DNA from 3 places in the Enterobacter sp. FW301-JW81 genome. Region 3 is predicted to be linked to each of the others. Evidence: predicted binding sites of a transcription regulator. Region 3 holds the regulator's gene; each other region holds the start of a gene.
What was found. The regulator PhoB, encoded in region 3, activates phosphate uptake and scavenging genes when phosphate is short. The targets are predictions, from matches to a motif close to CTGTCATAAAACTGNCNNAT.
Positions count from the first base shown of each region.

Region 1 (4,748 bases), on a different contig from region 3:
TCCGGCAGCGAGATGACGGCGGAAGGGTTGCGCAACACCGACGCGCTGGCGCTCCAGCGGAACAGCACGCTTGAGCTCGCCTATTCAGCGGTGAATCCGTACACCTTTGCCGAGCCGACGTCGCCGCATATCATCAGCGCCGACGAAGGTCGTCCGATTGATTTCACCGTGCTCTCGGCCGGATTACGCGCGCTGGAACGCCAGGCGGACTGGGTGCTGGTGGAGGGCGCAGGCGGCTGGTTTACGCCGCTCTCGCAGGAGCAGACGTTTGCTGACTGGGTGCAACGCGAGCAGCTCCCGGTCATTCTGGTCGTAGGGGTGAAGCTCGGCTGTATCAACCATGCTATGTTGACCGCCCAGGCCGTTTCGCAGGCAGGACTGCGCCTGGCGGGCTGGATAGCCAACGACGTGGTTGCCCCCGGCAAGCGGCATCAGGAGTACCTGGCAACGCTCAAGCGGGTGCTTCCCGCCCCATTCCTCGGGGAGATCCCGTGGCTTGCGGAGGATGCCGAACGTGCCGAAACCGGGCGCTATCTTGACCTCAGCGCCTTGCTTCCAGCGACATCCAGTGGGCAATAAGCTCATCGTCCAGTTCGTTAACGTGGCCCTGGGCCACGTTACGCCCGCGATAAAGCATGCAAAAACGATCCGCCACCCGGCGAATAAACGACAGTTGCTGTTCAGCCAGCAGCACCGTCATCCCCAGCTCTCGGTTTAAGCGCACCAGCAGCTGTCCCAGCTTATGCGCGAAACCGTGGCCTGCGCCGTGCAGGGGCTCGTCCAGAATCAGCATCCGCGGACGGTTTACCAGCGCGTTGGCCAGGGCCAGCTGGTACTGGTCGTCTGGCGAAAGGGCGTTGCCCCGGGTCTGACGCAGCGCGTAGAGTTCCGGGAACAGGTCATACACCTCACTTTTCGCTTCCGGGTCGGGCTTGCCCATCGCCCGCATGGCGATATGCAAATTCTCCTCAATCGTCAGCTGGGAGAAGATCCGCCTGTCCTGCGGGACATAGCCTATCCCCGGCCCTGAACGCTGTTCTGGCACCTGGCTTAGCAAATCACGCGGCGGCGCGCCCGCCTCATGCCAGATGATGGTGCCGCTTTCGACGGGCACTTTCCCGGCAATGCAATTCATGAGGGTGGTTTTCCCCATTCCCGGCAGGCCAACGACGCCTGTACACATCCCTTGCGGAAAATCTAAATCCACGTTCCATAGCGTATGTTGGCTTCCGTAAAATTGGTTCACTGCACGCAGACTCAACATCTTTCTCTCCTTAAAAATGTGTGTAGGTGAGGCACGTTCTGGATTGTGCAAAACCCCTGCCAGAAAGCGCAAAGTGACTAAAAAAGCGTCTTTTTTAGGAATAAGTAACAGGAGAGCAGTGTAAAACCAGAGGGATTGCACATCGACGGTGCCGGCGGTGGTGAGTTGTGGTGCAGGGTCAGAAATGATGAAAATGTGAGCAATATCTCATCGGTTGGTTATGAATGACTCAACTGTTAATCATCAAAAAATAGCTATAAAAATTTTTTCCTGCCGCTTCGTGGGAAAATCCGGGAATTTGCCGAGCGCCTGTCTGCATGGGCTGGAAGCAGTTATCCACTATTCCTGTGGATAACCATGTGCATTAGAGTTAGAAAACACGCGATAAGCGAGAGGCGACGCGGCTTTCGCCCAAATTGGCGCGAAACGCGGCTTTAGAAAATATCGTTTATAATTTAACTGGTTAGATAAAAGCAATTCCCGTCATGAAAGTGTCACCCGTTGCCATAAAACTATCATTACCTGGCTTGACAAATGTTAAAAAAGAAAAAGTTCTGGGGATAACCTGATCTGACTGGTGTTTTATGTTGTCACAGTCCAAATTTTGGCCGCTATCGCGCTAATCATTCAGGCGCTACTCTAAATATCGTGACATGCTACTGGTTTTTCATCCAGTGTTTTTTACTGGCATTCCTGGCCACAACGAGTAAAATTACTCACCTGCCGCTTATAACGTCATCAGGTTGTCGCCCATGAGTAAACCGTTCAAATTGAATTCTGCTTTCCGTCCTTCGGGGGATCAGCCCGAGGCCATCCGCCGTCTGGAAGAGGGGCTGGAAGATGGGCTGGCACACCAGACGCTGCTGGGGGTAACCGGTTCCGGCAAAACGTTTACCATCGCCAACGTCATCGCTGACCTGCAGCGCCCCACGATGGTGCTGGCACCCAACAAAACCCTGGCCGCGCAGCTTTACGGCGAGATGAAAGAGTTCTTCCCGGACAACGCGGTGGAGTATTTCGTCTCCTACTACGATTACTACCAGCCCGAAGCCTATGTGCCGAGCTCTGACACCTTCATTGAGAAAGATGCTTCGGTAAACGAGCACATTGAGCAGATGCGTCTTTCAGCCACGAAGGCGCTGCTTGAGCGTCGCGATGTGGTCGTTGTGGCGTCGGTTTCCGCTATCTACGGTCTGGGCGACCCGGATCTGTATCTGAAGATGATGCTGCACCTGACGCAGGGGATGATCATCGACCAGCGGGCGATTTTGCGCCGTCTGGCGGAGCTGCAGTACACCCGTAACGACCAGGCGTTCCAGCGCGGGACGTTCCGCGTGCGCGGTGAAGTGATCGACATCTTCCCGGCGGAATCGGACGATATGGCGCTGCGCGTTGAGCTGTTTGACGAAGAGGTCGAGCGCCTCTCGCTGTTCGACCCGCTGACGGGACACATTGAGTCGGTGATCCAGCGCTTCACCATCTACCCGAAAACGCACTACGTGACGCCGCGCGAGCGTATCGTGCAGGCGATGGAAGAGATCAAAGTGGAGCTGGCCGAGCGCCGTAAGGTGCTGCTGGCCAACAACAAGCTGCTGGAAGAGCAGCGCCTGAGCCAGCGTACCCAGTTTGATCTGGAGATGATGAACGAGCTGGGCTACTGCTCCGGCATCGAAAACTACTCCCGTTTCCTCTCCGGCCGCGGGCCGGGCGAGCCACCGCCGACGCTGTTTGACTATCTTCCGGCAGACGGTTTGCTGGTGATCGATGAATCCCACGTCACTATCCCGCAGATTGGCGGGATGTATCGCGGTGACCGCGCGCGTAAAGAGACGCTGGTGGAGTACGGCTTCCGCCTGCCGTCGGCGCTGGATAACCGCCCGATGAAGTTTGAAGAATTCGAGGCGCTGGCCCCGCAGACCATCTACGTGTCGGCAACGCCGGGGAACTACGAGCTGGAGAAATCCGGCGAGGACGTGGTTGACCAGGTGGTGCGTCCGACCGGGCTGCTGGACCCGATTATCGAGGTGCGTCCCGTGGCGACGCAGGTGGACGATCTGCTCTCCGAGATCCGTGCCCGTTCCGCCATCAACGAGCGCGTGCTGGTAACCACGCTCACCAAGCGCATGGCGGAAGACCTGACCGAGTACCTCGAAGAGCACGGCGAGAAGGTGCGTTATCTGCACTCGGATATCGATACCGTGGAGCGAATGGAGATTATCCGCGACCTGCGTCTGGGCGAGTTTGACGTGCTGGTGGGGATCAACCTGCTGCGAGAAGGTCTGGATATGCCGGAAGTCTCGCTGGTGGCGATCCTGGATGCGGATAAAGAGGGCTTCCTGCGTTCTGAGCGCTCTCTGATCCAGACTATTGGCCGCGCCGCGCGTAACGTCAACGGCAAAGCGATTCTGTACGGTGACAAAATCACCCCGTCGATGGCGAAAGCGATTGGCGAAACGGAGCGCCGTCGCGAGAAGCAGCAGCGCTACAATGAAGAGCACGGCATTACTCCGCAGGGGCTGAACAAGAAGGTGGTCGATATTCTGGCGCTGGGTCAGAACATTGCCAAAACCAAAGCGAAAGGCCGCGGCAAGGCGCGTTCAGTGGTGGAAGAAGATACCGTCGTGCTGACGCCGAAAGCGCTGCAGCAGAAGATCCACGAGCTGGAAGGGCAGATGATGCAGCACGCGCAGAACCTGGAGTTCGAAGAGGCGGCGCAGATCCGCGACCAGCTTCATCAGCTGCGGGATCTGTTTATTGCAGCATCGTAGCTTCTTGCCCGGTGGCGCTGCGCTTACCGGGCCTAAGGGTTAAGTGCCCCCTGTAGCCCCGGTAAGCGCAGCGCCACCGGGGGTTGTTAACCCAGCGCCTGAATCGCCTTCTCCAGCGCTTCGCGCAGCAGATGGCGGTCATGGCGATATTTAATATCGCTGGCCTCCAGCGGCTCCTGCACCACCAGACGATCCCCAATCCCGGACACGCCGACTTTCGGCCCCACCACCACGCCGTCGATAATTTTCTTCCCGACGTACTGCTCCATCAGGCTCAGCTTGTCCGCCAGCGACAGGCTTGCGGCGGCCGGGCTCAGTTCGCGCCCCAGGTTACCGATGTAGACCATCGGGGCAGGGGTGCGGCGCAGCGCCTGGGCCAGCTCTTTCACCAGCAAAATAGGCATCAGGCTGGTGTAAAAACTGCCCGGACCGATCAGGATCACATCCGCTTCAGCAATGGCCTCAACCGCTTCGCGCGTGGCGGGAACGCTTGGGTAGGTCATCAGCTCTTTCGGCGGCAGAATGAGCTGATCGATATTCACCTCGCCGTAAACTTCATGACCTTCCGCGTCGATGGCCATCAGATCGACCGGCTGCTCAGACATCGGGATAAGGAACGCATCCACTTTCAGCAGATTTCGTATCAAATTGATGGCTTCCAGCGGGCGCACGCTCAGGTGATCCAGAGCTTTAAGCATTAAATTTCCGAGGTTATG
Region 1 is NZ_JBYTBA010000001.1:30,503-35,250, forward strand. Features, by position in the region: gene bioD (dethiobiotin synthase) at 1-579, shown strand, start outside; gene AC3WOK_RS00155 (ABC transporter ATP-binding protein) at 542-1,264, opposite strand; gene uvrB (excinuclease ABC subunit UvrB) at 2,017-4,032, shown strand; gene yvcK (uridine diphosphate-N-acetylglucosamine-binding protein YvcK) at 4,119-4,748, opposite strand, start outside.
Region 1: a site for PhoB is predicted at 1,766-1,785, ahead of uvrB (excinuclease ABC subunit UvrB). Genes of this name have one in related genera too.

Region 2 (4,748 bases), on a different contig from region 3:
GGAGGGGTCATACCAGGGATTTTTCCAGACCACAGCCACCTCCCAGCACGAAAAGATTAACGCTCAGCCACCAGGCGGATAAAGTCGTCTTCGTCTTTGTTATCTTCAGCGACCGCGTCTTTCGGCGCGTCTTTCTCTTCCGGCTCGTTAGCTTCACACAGACGGCGCAGCAGCGCATTCTGACGTTTTTGCTGATCGAGCAGCGCTTCCAGCAGTTCGATCTGCTCGTTCGTACGCGAACTGGCACGGTTTACGAAAAACCAGATGACCAGCCCCACAAGCAGAACAACCAGAGAAATCATCAGGGATGCCATATTCAGCAGCCCTGAATTCAGTAACTCACCCATTTCACCACCTCAATAAAAACGTCTATTTTACCACTGGCGCGAAGGAAGGAAATCACCTTGAGAAAAAATGCGTGTTACCACGGAATAAACTTATTGATTGCGCAGACGCCGCTAAAAAACTGTACATCCTGATCGCACATTACGTTGATAGTCTGCGTCCATAACACCACGCACGCTATCAGCACGATAATCAGAATCACCCAGCGTATTTTTTTCACTCCACACTCCGTCTAAAGACCTGATGTAACCAGGTTATCACGGTTATCTTAAACAAGGACTAACTGTACCGCCATCGCGCTTTTTTCAGAATCGTGCACTTGTTTCATAGCGTAAACCGTTTACGCTAGCTGTATGATAACAACGATAAAAGAGGTAATGATGCGCTTAATCATTCGAACAATTATTGCACTGGCCATCGTCTGGATTGGCCTTCTGTTAACGGGTTACGGTGTGCTCGTGGGAAGCACCGAAAACGCAGCCGGCTTAGGCATTCAGTGTAAGTATTTAACGGCACAAGGACTGAGCACTGCGCAGTATCTGCATTCTGACAGCGGGATCATTGGCTTAACGAACTGTCCTGTACTGCGTAAAACGTCCGTCGTCATCGATAATGGCTAATCAACCGGTTTAATCACTGACAAAAACGCCGCAACTTCTGCGGCGTTTTTTATGCGAACAGAGATTAAAACGGATAGTCGTGATAGCCCATCTGTTCAGAAATCTTACGTGCTGCAGTGTGCAGGATAGCAACATATTCGTGCAGACGCTCTTCAGAGAAGCGAAGGGTTGGGAAAGAGATACTTAAGCCCGCGATCACCACGCCAAAGCGGTCAAACACCGGAACGCCGATGCAGCGCAGCCCTTCTTCCTGTTCTTCATTATCTTCGCCATATCCCTGCTCACGCACGCGATCGAGCACCGTTAACAGTTCGTCCGTGCTGGTAATGGTTCGCGCCGTACTGCGTTTGTATTCCACGCCATCGAGGATCTGCTTCACTTCCTCGCGATCGCGCCACGCCAGCAGAACCTTACCAATGGCGGTACTGTAGAGCGGGTTGCGACGACCAATGCGCGAATACATGCGCAGATTGTACATGGAGTCGATTTTATGGATGTAAACAATGCTGTCTTCATCCAGCGCACCGAGATGGATAGTCTCTTTAGTCAGGCGCGAGATTTCACGCATCTGAATATCAGCGCTGCGGATCAGATCAACATTTTGCAGCGCGCGGGCACCGAGTTCGAACAGTTTCAGGGTCAGAGAGTATTTTTCTGACTCGCCTTCCTGTGCAACATAGCCCAGTGACTTCATGGTTTGCAAAAAGCGATAAACGGTGCTTTTCGACATCATCACGCGCTGCGACAACTCCGTAATACCAATTTCACGCTCTTCCCCGAGCGCCTGTAAGATGCCAAACACCTTCAGCACGGAAGAAACAGAATCTGGCTGTTTATCCAAATCCGCAATAGCCATTTACCACCTCATAGAGAGTGTTTTATAAAAATCAGAACCGGTTTTTATTATAAGTTCCCGTCATGTCACCTGCAATCAATCCGCGTTTACTTCGTTACAAATCTGCGACATATCGCGGCAGTAACAATGCTAAAATAGTTACCCTGAGAATAATTTCATACTGAGCTTTTTTAATCCAAATGGAAAAGAATCTTTCCGATGGCCTGCCGTTACCCCAGCGGTACGGCGCGATAGCGACCATCATTATCGGTATCTCAATGGCCGTCCTTGACGGCGCAATTGCCAACGTTGCCCTGCCAACCATCGCCAGCGACCTGCATGCTTCCCCAGCCAGTTCAATCTGGATTGTTAACGCCTACCAGATTGCGATTGTGGTTTCCCTGCTCTCGTTCTCCTTCCTGGGCGATATGTTCGGCTACCGTCGGGTGTATCAGTGTGGTCTGGTGGTTTTCACCATTACCTCGCTGTTGTGTGCCCTTTCTGATTCGCTGCATACCCTGACGCTTGCGCGCATTGCGCAAGGTTTTGGTGGCGCGGCGCTCATGAGCGTAAACACGGCGTTGATTCGCTTAATTTATCCGCAGCGTCATTTGGGGCGCGGCATGGGAATAAACTCGTTTATTGTCGCCGTCTCTTCCGCCGCCGGGCCAACCATTGCGGCGGCTATTCTTTCCGTTGCATCCTGGCAATGGCTCTTCGCCATTAACGTGCCGCTGGGTATCGTGGCCATCTTCTTTGCCCTGCGCTTCCTGCCCGCTAACGGCCCCAAAAGCACCATGCCGCGGTTCGACGTCGCGAGTGCGGTGATGAATGCCCTTACCTTTGGCCTGCTGATTACAGCCCTGAGCGGCTTTGCGCAGGGGCAATCGCTGGTGCTTACCGGAGTGGAACTGCTCGCGCTGCTGGTCATAGGTTTCTTCTTTGTTCGCCGCCAGCTCACTCTCCCGGTGCCTTTACTGCCTTTTGACCTGCTGCGCATCCCCCTCTTTTCGCTCTCCATTTGCACCTCTGTCTGCTCATTCTGCGCTCAGATGCTGGCTCTGGTTTCTCTGCCCTTCTTTTTGCAGAGCGTGGTTGGACGTTCAGAAGTGGAGACCGGCCTGCTGTTAACCCCGTGGCCGCTGGCCACGATGGTGATGGCACCGCTGGCAGGTTATTTAATAGAGCGCGTGCATGCCGGATTACTGGGCGCGCTGGGGCTGGCAGTCATGGCGACGGGTCTGTTTGCGCTGGCGCTGCTTCCCTCGCAACCTACGGATCTGGATATTATCTGGCGCATGATCCTCTGCGGTGCCGGTTTTGGCCTGTTCCAGTCGCCGAACAACCACACCATTATCACCTCCGCACCGCGCCATCGCAGCGGAGGAGCCAGTGGCATGTTGGGTACCGCGCGCTTGCTGGGGCAAAGCACCGGTGCGGCACTGGTCGCCCTGATGTTTAACCTCGCCGGACAAAACGGTAACCACGTTGCGCTCCTCACCGCGGGTGCCCTTGCCACCCTCGCGGCTGTCGTCAGCGGACTGCGGGTGACCCAGCCCAGGTTACAGGCATAAAAAAAGCCGGGCGGAGTTTCCTCCGCCCGGCTCAGACTGCATCTTCAGAGTTACTTCAGGTATTCCCCACTGCGCAGCGCTTCAATACGCTTATCCAGCGGCGGGTGAGACATAAACAGCTCGCTCAACGATTTCGATTTACCGTTAATGCAAAAAGCCATCATGCTGTTCGCTTCCTGCGGCTCGTAGCTGGTTTTCAGTCGCTGCAGCGCCGCAATCATTTTCTCACGACCAACCAGCTTCGCAGAGCCGGCATCCGCGTGGAATTCACGATGACGGGAGAACCACATGGTGATGATGCTGGCCAGAATACCGAACACCAGTTCCAGAACCATGGAGACAGCGAAATAGATCAGCGGGTTACCGTTGCTCTCTTCGCCTTCGTCGCGGTTACCACCCATAAAGCCTGCCGCAATCTGCGCCAGAATACGGGAGATAAAGATAACGAAGGTGTTCACGACGCCCTGAATCAGGGTCATGGTTACCATGTCACCGTTAGCGATATGGCTGATTTCGTGGGCAATAACCGCTTCGGCTTCGTCACGGCTCATGTTCTGCAGCAGCCCGGTGCTGACGGCAACCAGTGACGCATCACGACGGGCACCGGTGGCGAAGGCGTTGATATCCGGAGCGTGGTAAATGGCTACCTGCGGCATGGCGATCCCAGCCTGACGGGATTGCTGGGCCACCGTATTCATCAGCCACTGTTCCATATCGTTACGCGGTTGTTCGATAACCTCACCGCCTACCGATTTCAGAGCCATCCACTTCGACATCAGCAGGGAAATGAAAGAGCCACCAAAACCAAACAGCAGCGCCATAATCAACAGACCCTGAACGCTGCTCGACTGAATTCCTGTCAGGCTTAGCACGAGCCCGAAAACCACCATTACCGCCAGGTTGGTGAGCAGGAAGAGCGCGATTCGCATCATAATTTTCTTTTTACCTCAGTTTAACAAAACGCACTATGCGATTACCCACATCGTATGGGTATTGCGACTATTTTCAAGCATCCGGCGGGCGTAAGTCACCAGAAAGACACAACTTTACACAATTGGAAATCAGGCTGACGGAAGGATGCAGAACAAAAAGAAACAGGCACAATTTCTTGTGCCTGTTGGGAGGTTATTTTGCCGGAGCGGGCTGTACGGCAGGCTTATCTTTTTCCAGATTCGCCAGGTCGAGGGCGATATGCACCGTCTCGTCCAGATACGGATCGGGCTCCTGGTAATCTTTAGGCAGATCGTCCAGTTTCTTGAGCAGAGGCTTCCCTTCACGCTTAAAGCGATCGTTAATACGCGCCAGACGCGTTGCATCGTCTTCGTTGTTCTCTTTCTCTCGCTGAGCGTAGTTCAGAGAAACAATATTCCGCTT
Region 2 is NZ_JBYTBA010000002.1:771,129-775,876, reverse strand. Features, by position in the region: gene AC3WOK_RS10620 (MBL fold metallo-hydrolase) at 1-33, opposite strand, end outside; gene AC3WOK_RS10615 (YebO family protein) at 57-347, opposite strand; gene mgrB (PhoP/PhoQ regulatory lipoprotein MgrB) at 422-565, opposite strand; gene AC3WOK_RS10605 (YobH family protein) at 726-965, shown strand; gene kdgR (DNA-binding transcriptional regulator KdgR) at 1,030-1,821, opposite strand; gene AC3WOK_RS10595 (MFS transporter) at 2,001-3,374, shown strand; gene htpX (protease HtpX) at 3,425-4,306, opposite strand; gene prc (carboxy terminal-processing peptidase) at 4,500-4,748, opposite strand, start outside.
Region 2: a site for PhoB is predicted at 1,913-1,932, ahead of kdgR (DNA-binding transcriptional regulator KdgR). Genes of this name have one in related genera too.

Region 3 (4,748 bases):
GTTGAAAACATTGAGATTTCCGGCTTCCCTGACGGGACGATACAGCCGAAAACTTGCTCAATTTCAGCGGGAAATGCTCCCGTCCTGGCGTGGAGAAGAATAGTTTTTCGATTTACCACGCAAATACAGTCGGTCTGACAGTATCTGGGGGGCAATTTAAACGCTTATAACGTTTAAAGGCAAGGAGGGATCGTAAAACCAGAACAATATGCCATCATGAAAATACGCACCAGCATAATACGCTATTTATAAGAAAAACCCATGGCTAATCATGCGAACAAAAAACAGACAGCCGTATAAAATTCATCCGCGTTTCGCTTGACTGCAAAGCAAACGGGCCAGCTGACGCTGACCCGTGGAAAGGTAAAATGACACACCTGCTGTCAGGCGATCTTTTTGGCAATTAATCGTTCCGGGATAACGAAGCTGAAGCGGGTTCCTTTGCCCAGCGTACTCTGGATTTCGAGACGGCTTTCATGGTGATTCACCGCGTGCTTAACAATCGCGAGCCCCAGGCCGCTTCCTCCCGTCTGCCGCGATCGCGCTTTATCCACGCGGTAGAAACGCTCGGTCAGACGCGGAATATGCTCCGGTGCGATACCCGGCCCGTTGTCCTCCACGCTAAATTCGGCTCCCGTTGGGCTGTGGTGCCAGCGCACCAGGATTTCCGTCCCTTCCGGCGTATGATTCACCGCGTTATACACCAGGTTGGAGATGGCGCTGCGCAGTTCATCTTCACTGCCCAGCACCTTCAGCGCGCTGTCGACCTCAAAGGTCAGGTGGTGCTTTTTGTGGCTTAACGTCTGCGCTTCACGCTCCACTACCCGCAGCATCATCGGCACGTCAATGGTGTCATTCAGCGCAAGTGTGGGTGCCGCTTCAATCTTCGAGAGCGTCAGCAGCTGCTTCACCAGGCCTTCCATTCGGTAAGTTTGCTCGCGCATCGTGTGCAGCGCTTTTTCACGCGGCGCCCCTTCAAGCGTTTGCTCCTGCATCATCTCCAGGTAGCCCTGAAGCACGGTCAACGGGGTTCGTAATTCGTGGCTAACGTTCGCGAAGAAGTTGCGGCGCGCCCCTTCCAGCTGGTGCATCTGGGTGACATCGCGCGCCACCATCAGCCACTGCTTATCGCTGTAGGGCATCACGCGGATTTCCAGATGGCGACCGTTATTGAGCTTCAGATTGTGCGGACGGGTAAAATCACGTTTTTTCAGATACAGCGTGAACTCGGGATAACGTAGAAGGTTGAGGATATTCTGGCCATTATCGTCCGGCCAGCGCAGGCCCAGCAGCTGTTGCGCCAGGCCGTTACACCAGAAGATGGTCCCTTCTTCGGTGGTCAAAATGACCGCATCCGGCAGCGATTCCGCACCGCTGCGAAAACGCTTAATCAGGCTTCCCAGCTCGCGGCGACGCTTCTTATTACGCATCTGCATCTGATGCAGACCGTACAGCAGCGGCTCCCAGCTGCCGCTTCCCGGCGGCGGCGTCATGCTTCGGTCAACCCACAGCCACCAGGAGAGGCGCAGCAGGTTCCAGAAGTGCCAGATCAGCAGCCCGGTGACCGACGCCAGCAGAAACCACGGCAGATGTCCAAGAAAGGCCCCCAGAATGAAGGCCGGAATACAGCATAAGATCAGTTCAAAGACGAGCCTTTTCCATGACAGACGTTCCAGCACGCGTCACACTCCTGTCATTGTTCAGAAACGGGTAGAAAAACGATAACCCGTGCCGCGGACCGTCTGCACCATGCGATCGTGGCCGCTCAGTTCCAGCGCTTTTCGCAGGCGGCGGATATGGACGTCAACCGTCCGGTCTTCGACATACACGTTAGTTCCCCAGACGTTATTCAGCAACTGCTCGCGGCTGTAAACGCGTTCCGGGTGCGTCATAAAGAAGTGCAGGAGCTTAAATTCCGTAGGCCCCATATCGAGGGGATTTTCACCGGTCATCACGCGGTGTGAGGTGGGGTCAAGGCTCAGCCCCTGCATCTCAATCACCTCTTCCACCGCCATCGGCGAAATACGGCGCATCACGGCTTTAATGCGGGCCACCAGCTCTTTTGGTGAAAACGGTTTGGTAATGTAATCGTCCGCGCCGGTCTCCAGACCGCGCACGCGATCCTCTTCTTCACCGCGCGCCGTGAGCATCACCACCGGTATATCGCGTGTTAGCGCTTCACGCTTCAGATGTTTGATAAACTGCAGTCCGGAGCCGCCGGGCAACATCCAGTCCAGCAGAATCAGATCGGGCCAGGGTTCATTTAGCTGGTTCACTGCGCTGTCATAATCTTCCGCTTCAACCGGCTGGAAGCCATTTTGCTCGAGCACGAAGCACACCATTTCACGAATTGGAGCTTCATCTTCTACGACCAGAATACGTCTCGCCATACTTTGCCCTGTCTTATCTTATTTAAGTTACAAGTTTGTAATTCGGCGCCATTATGCGTCAGATTTATGACAGATTTATGAAAAACAGTACCACGATAACGGGCAAACCGTTGTTTTATTACAGCGGTTATTTTCCCTTCTCTGAAGGTTTATAATCCGGCTTTCTCTTTTTTGCCACGGATCAGCTATGCGCATACTTCACACCTCGGACTGGCATCTGGGTCAAAATTTTTACAGCAAAAGCCGTGCGGCTGAACATGAAGCGTTCCTGGGCTGGCTGCTGGAAACGGCCCGGACGCACGAGGTGGACGCGATAATTGTGGCGGGTGACATCTTTGATACCGGTTCTCCCCCCAGCTATGCGCGTGAACTGTATAACCGCTTCGTGGTGAATCTCCAGCAAACCGGCTGTCATCTGGTGATTGTCGCCGGCAACCATGATTCCGTCGCGACGCTCAATGAATCCCGCGACATCCTGGCATTTCTCAATACCACCGTTGTCGCCAGCGCCGGGCACGCCCCGCAGATCCTGAAAAAACGCGACGGTACGCCGGGGGCGGTGCTGTGTCCGATACCGTTTTTACGTCCGCGGGACATCGTGCAAAGCCAGGCGGGGCTGTCGGGGGCGGAAAAACAGCAACATTTATTACAGGCCATCACCGACTATTATCACCAGCAGCACGCCGAAGCCTGCGCTCTGCGCGGCGAACAGCCGATTCCGGTGATTGCGACCGGGCACCTCACCACCGTCGGGGCCAGTAAAAGTGACGCCGTACGTGACATCTATATCGGCACGCTGGACGCCTTTCCGGCGCAAAACTTCCCGCCAGCCGACTACATCGCGCTCGGGCATATCCACCGCGCGCAGGTTATCGGCGGCTGCGAGCACATCCGCTACTGCGGATCGCCCCTTTCGCTCAGCTTTGATGAAACGGGCAAAGCCAAATCCGTGCATCTGGTGAGTTTTTCCGACGGAAAGCTTCACGCCGTCGAGACGCTGGAAGTCCCGGTCACCCAGCCGCTGGCGGTGCTGAAAGGCGATCTTGACGCCATTACCGCCCAGCTTGAGCAGTGGCGCGGCGCGGCGCTTAACCCTCCCGTCTGGCTGGATATCGAAATCACCACCGATGACTACCTGCACGATATGCAGCGAAAAATCCAGGCGCTGACCGAAGATTTGCCGGTTGAGGTGTTGCTGGTCCGCCGCAGCCGCGAACAGCGCGAGAAAATTCTGCTCAGCGCCCGGCGCGAAACCCTCAGCGAGCTGAGGGTAGAAGAGGTGTTTGAACGCAGGCTCTCGCAGGAGGAGATAGACGACGCGAAGCGTGAAAGGCTTAGCGAGCTGTTCACCCATGCCCTGCATGCGCTCGATGATGAGGACGAAAACGCATGAAAATTTTGAGCCTGCGCCTGAAAAACCTTAACTCTCTCAAGGGCGAGTGGAAAATTGACTTTACTGCTGAACCCTTTGCCAGCAACGGGCTGTTTGCTATAACCGGCGCGACCGGAGCAGGCAAAACCACCCTGCTCGACGCCATCTGCCTGGCGCTTTATCACGAAACCCCACGCCTGCAGAAGGTCTCTCAGGCACAAAACGACCTGATGACGCGCGACACCGCCGAGTGTCTGGCCGAAGTGGAGTTTGAGGTGAAAGGCACGGCCTATCGCGCCTTCTGGAGCCAGAACCGGGCGCGCAATCAGCCTGACGGCAACCTGCAGGCACCGCGCGTGGAGCTGGCGCGCTGCGAAGATGGCAAAATCCTGGCCGACAAAGTGACGGATAAGCTGGAGCAAACCGCCGCGCTCACCGGGCTGGACTACGGCCGCTTTACCCGCTCCATGCTGCTCTCTCAGGGGCAATTTGCCGCCTTCCTCAATGCCAAACCGAGCGATCGTGCAGAACTGCTGGAAGAGCTGACCGGCACCGAGATCTACGGCCAGATTTCCGCCATGGTATTTGAGAAACATAAAGCAGCCCGCAGCATGCTTGAAAAGTGCGAGGCGCAGGTTGCAGGCGTCGTGCTGCTGAGCGAAGAGCAACAGCAGCAGTTACAGCAAAGTTTGCAGGCACTTACTGACGAAGAGAAAAGCCTGCTGGTACAGCAGCAAAGCCAACAGAGAGATTTTCAGTGGCTTACGCGCCACGATGAGCTTGTACGCGAGCAACAGCGCGTCACCGCGATGCAGCAGCAGGCGCAGCAGGCACTGACGGACGCAGCGCCTGAGCTGGCAAAACTCCAGCTTGCCCAGCCCGCCGCCCAGCTTCGACCGCTTTGGGAGCATCAGCAGGAGCAAACCGCGCGCCTGACGCAAACGCAGCAGCGAATTGTCGAAGTAAATACTCGCTTACAAGCTAAA
Region 3 is NZ_JBYTBA010000005.1:102,760-107,507, reverse strand. Features, by position in the region: gene phoR (phosphate regulon sensor histidine kinase PhoR) at 384-1,679, opposite strand; gene phoB (phosphate response regulator transcription factor PhoB) at 1,701-2,390, opposite strand; gene sbcD (exonuclease subunit SbcD) at 2,578-3,783, shown strand; gene sbcC (exonuclease subunit SbcC) at 3,780-4,748, shown strand, end outside.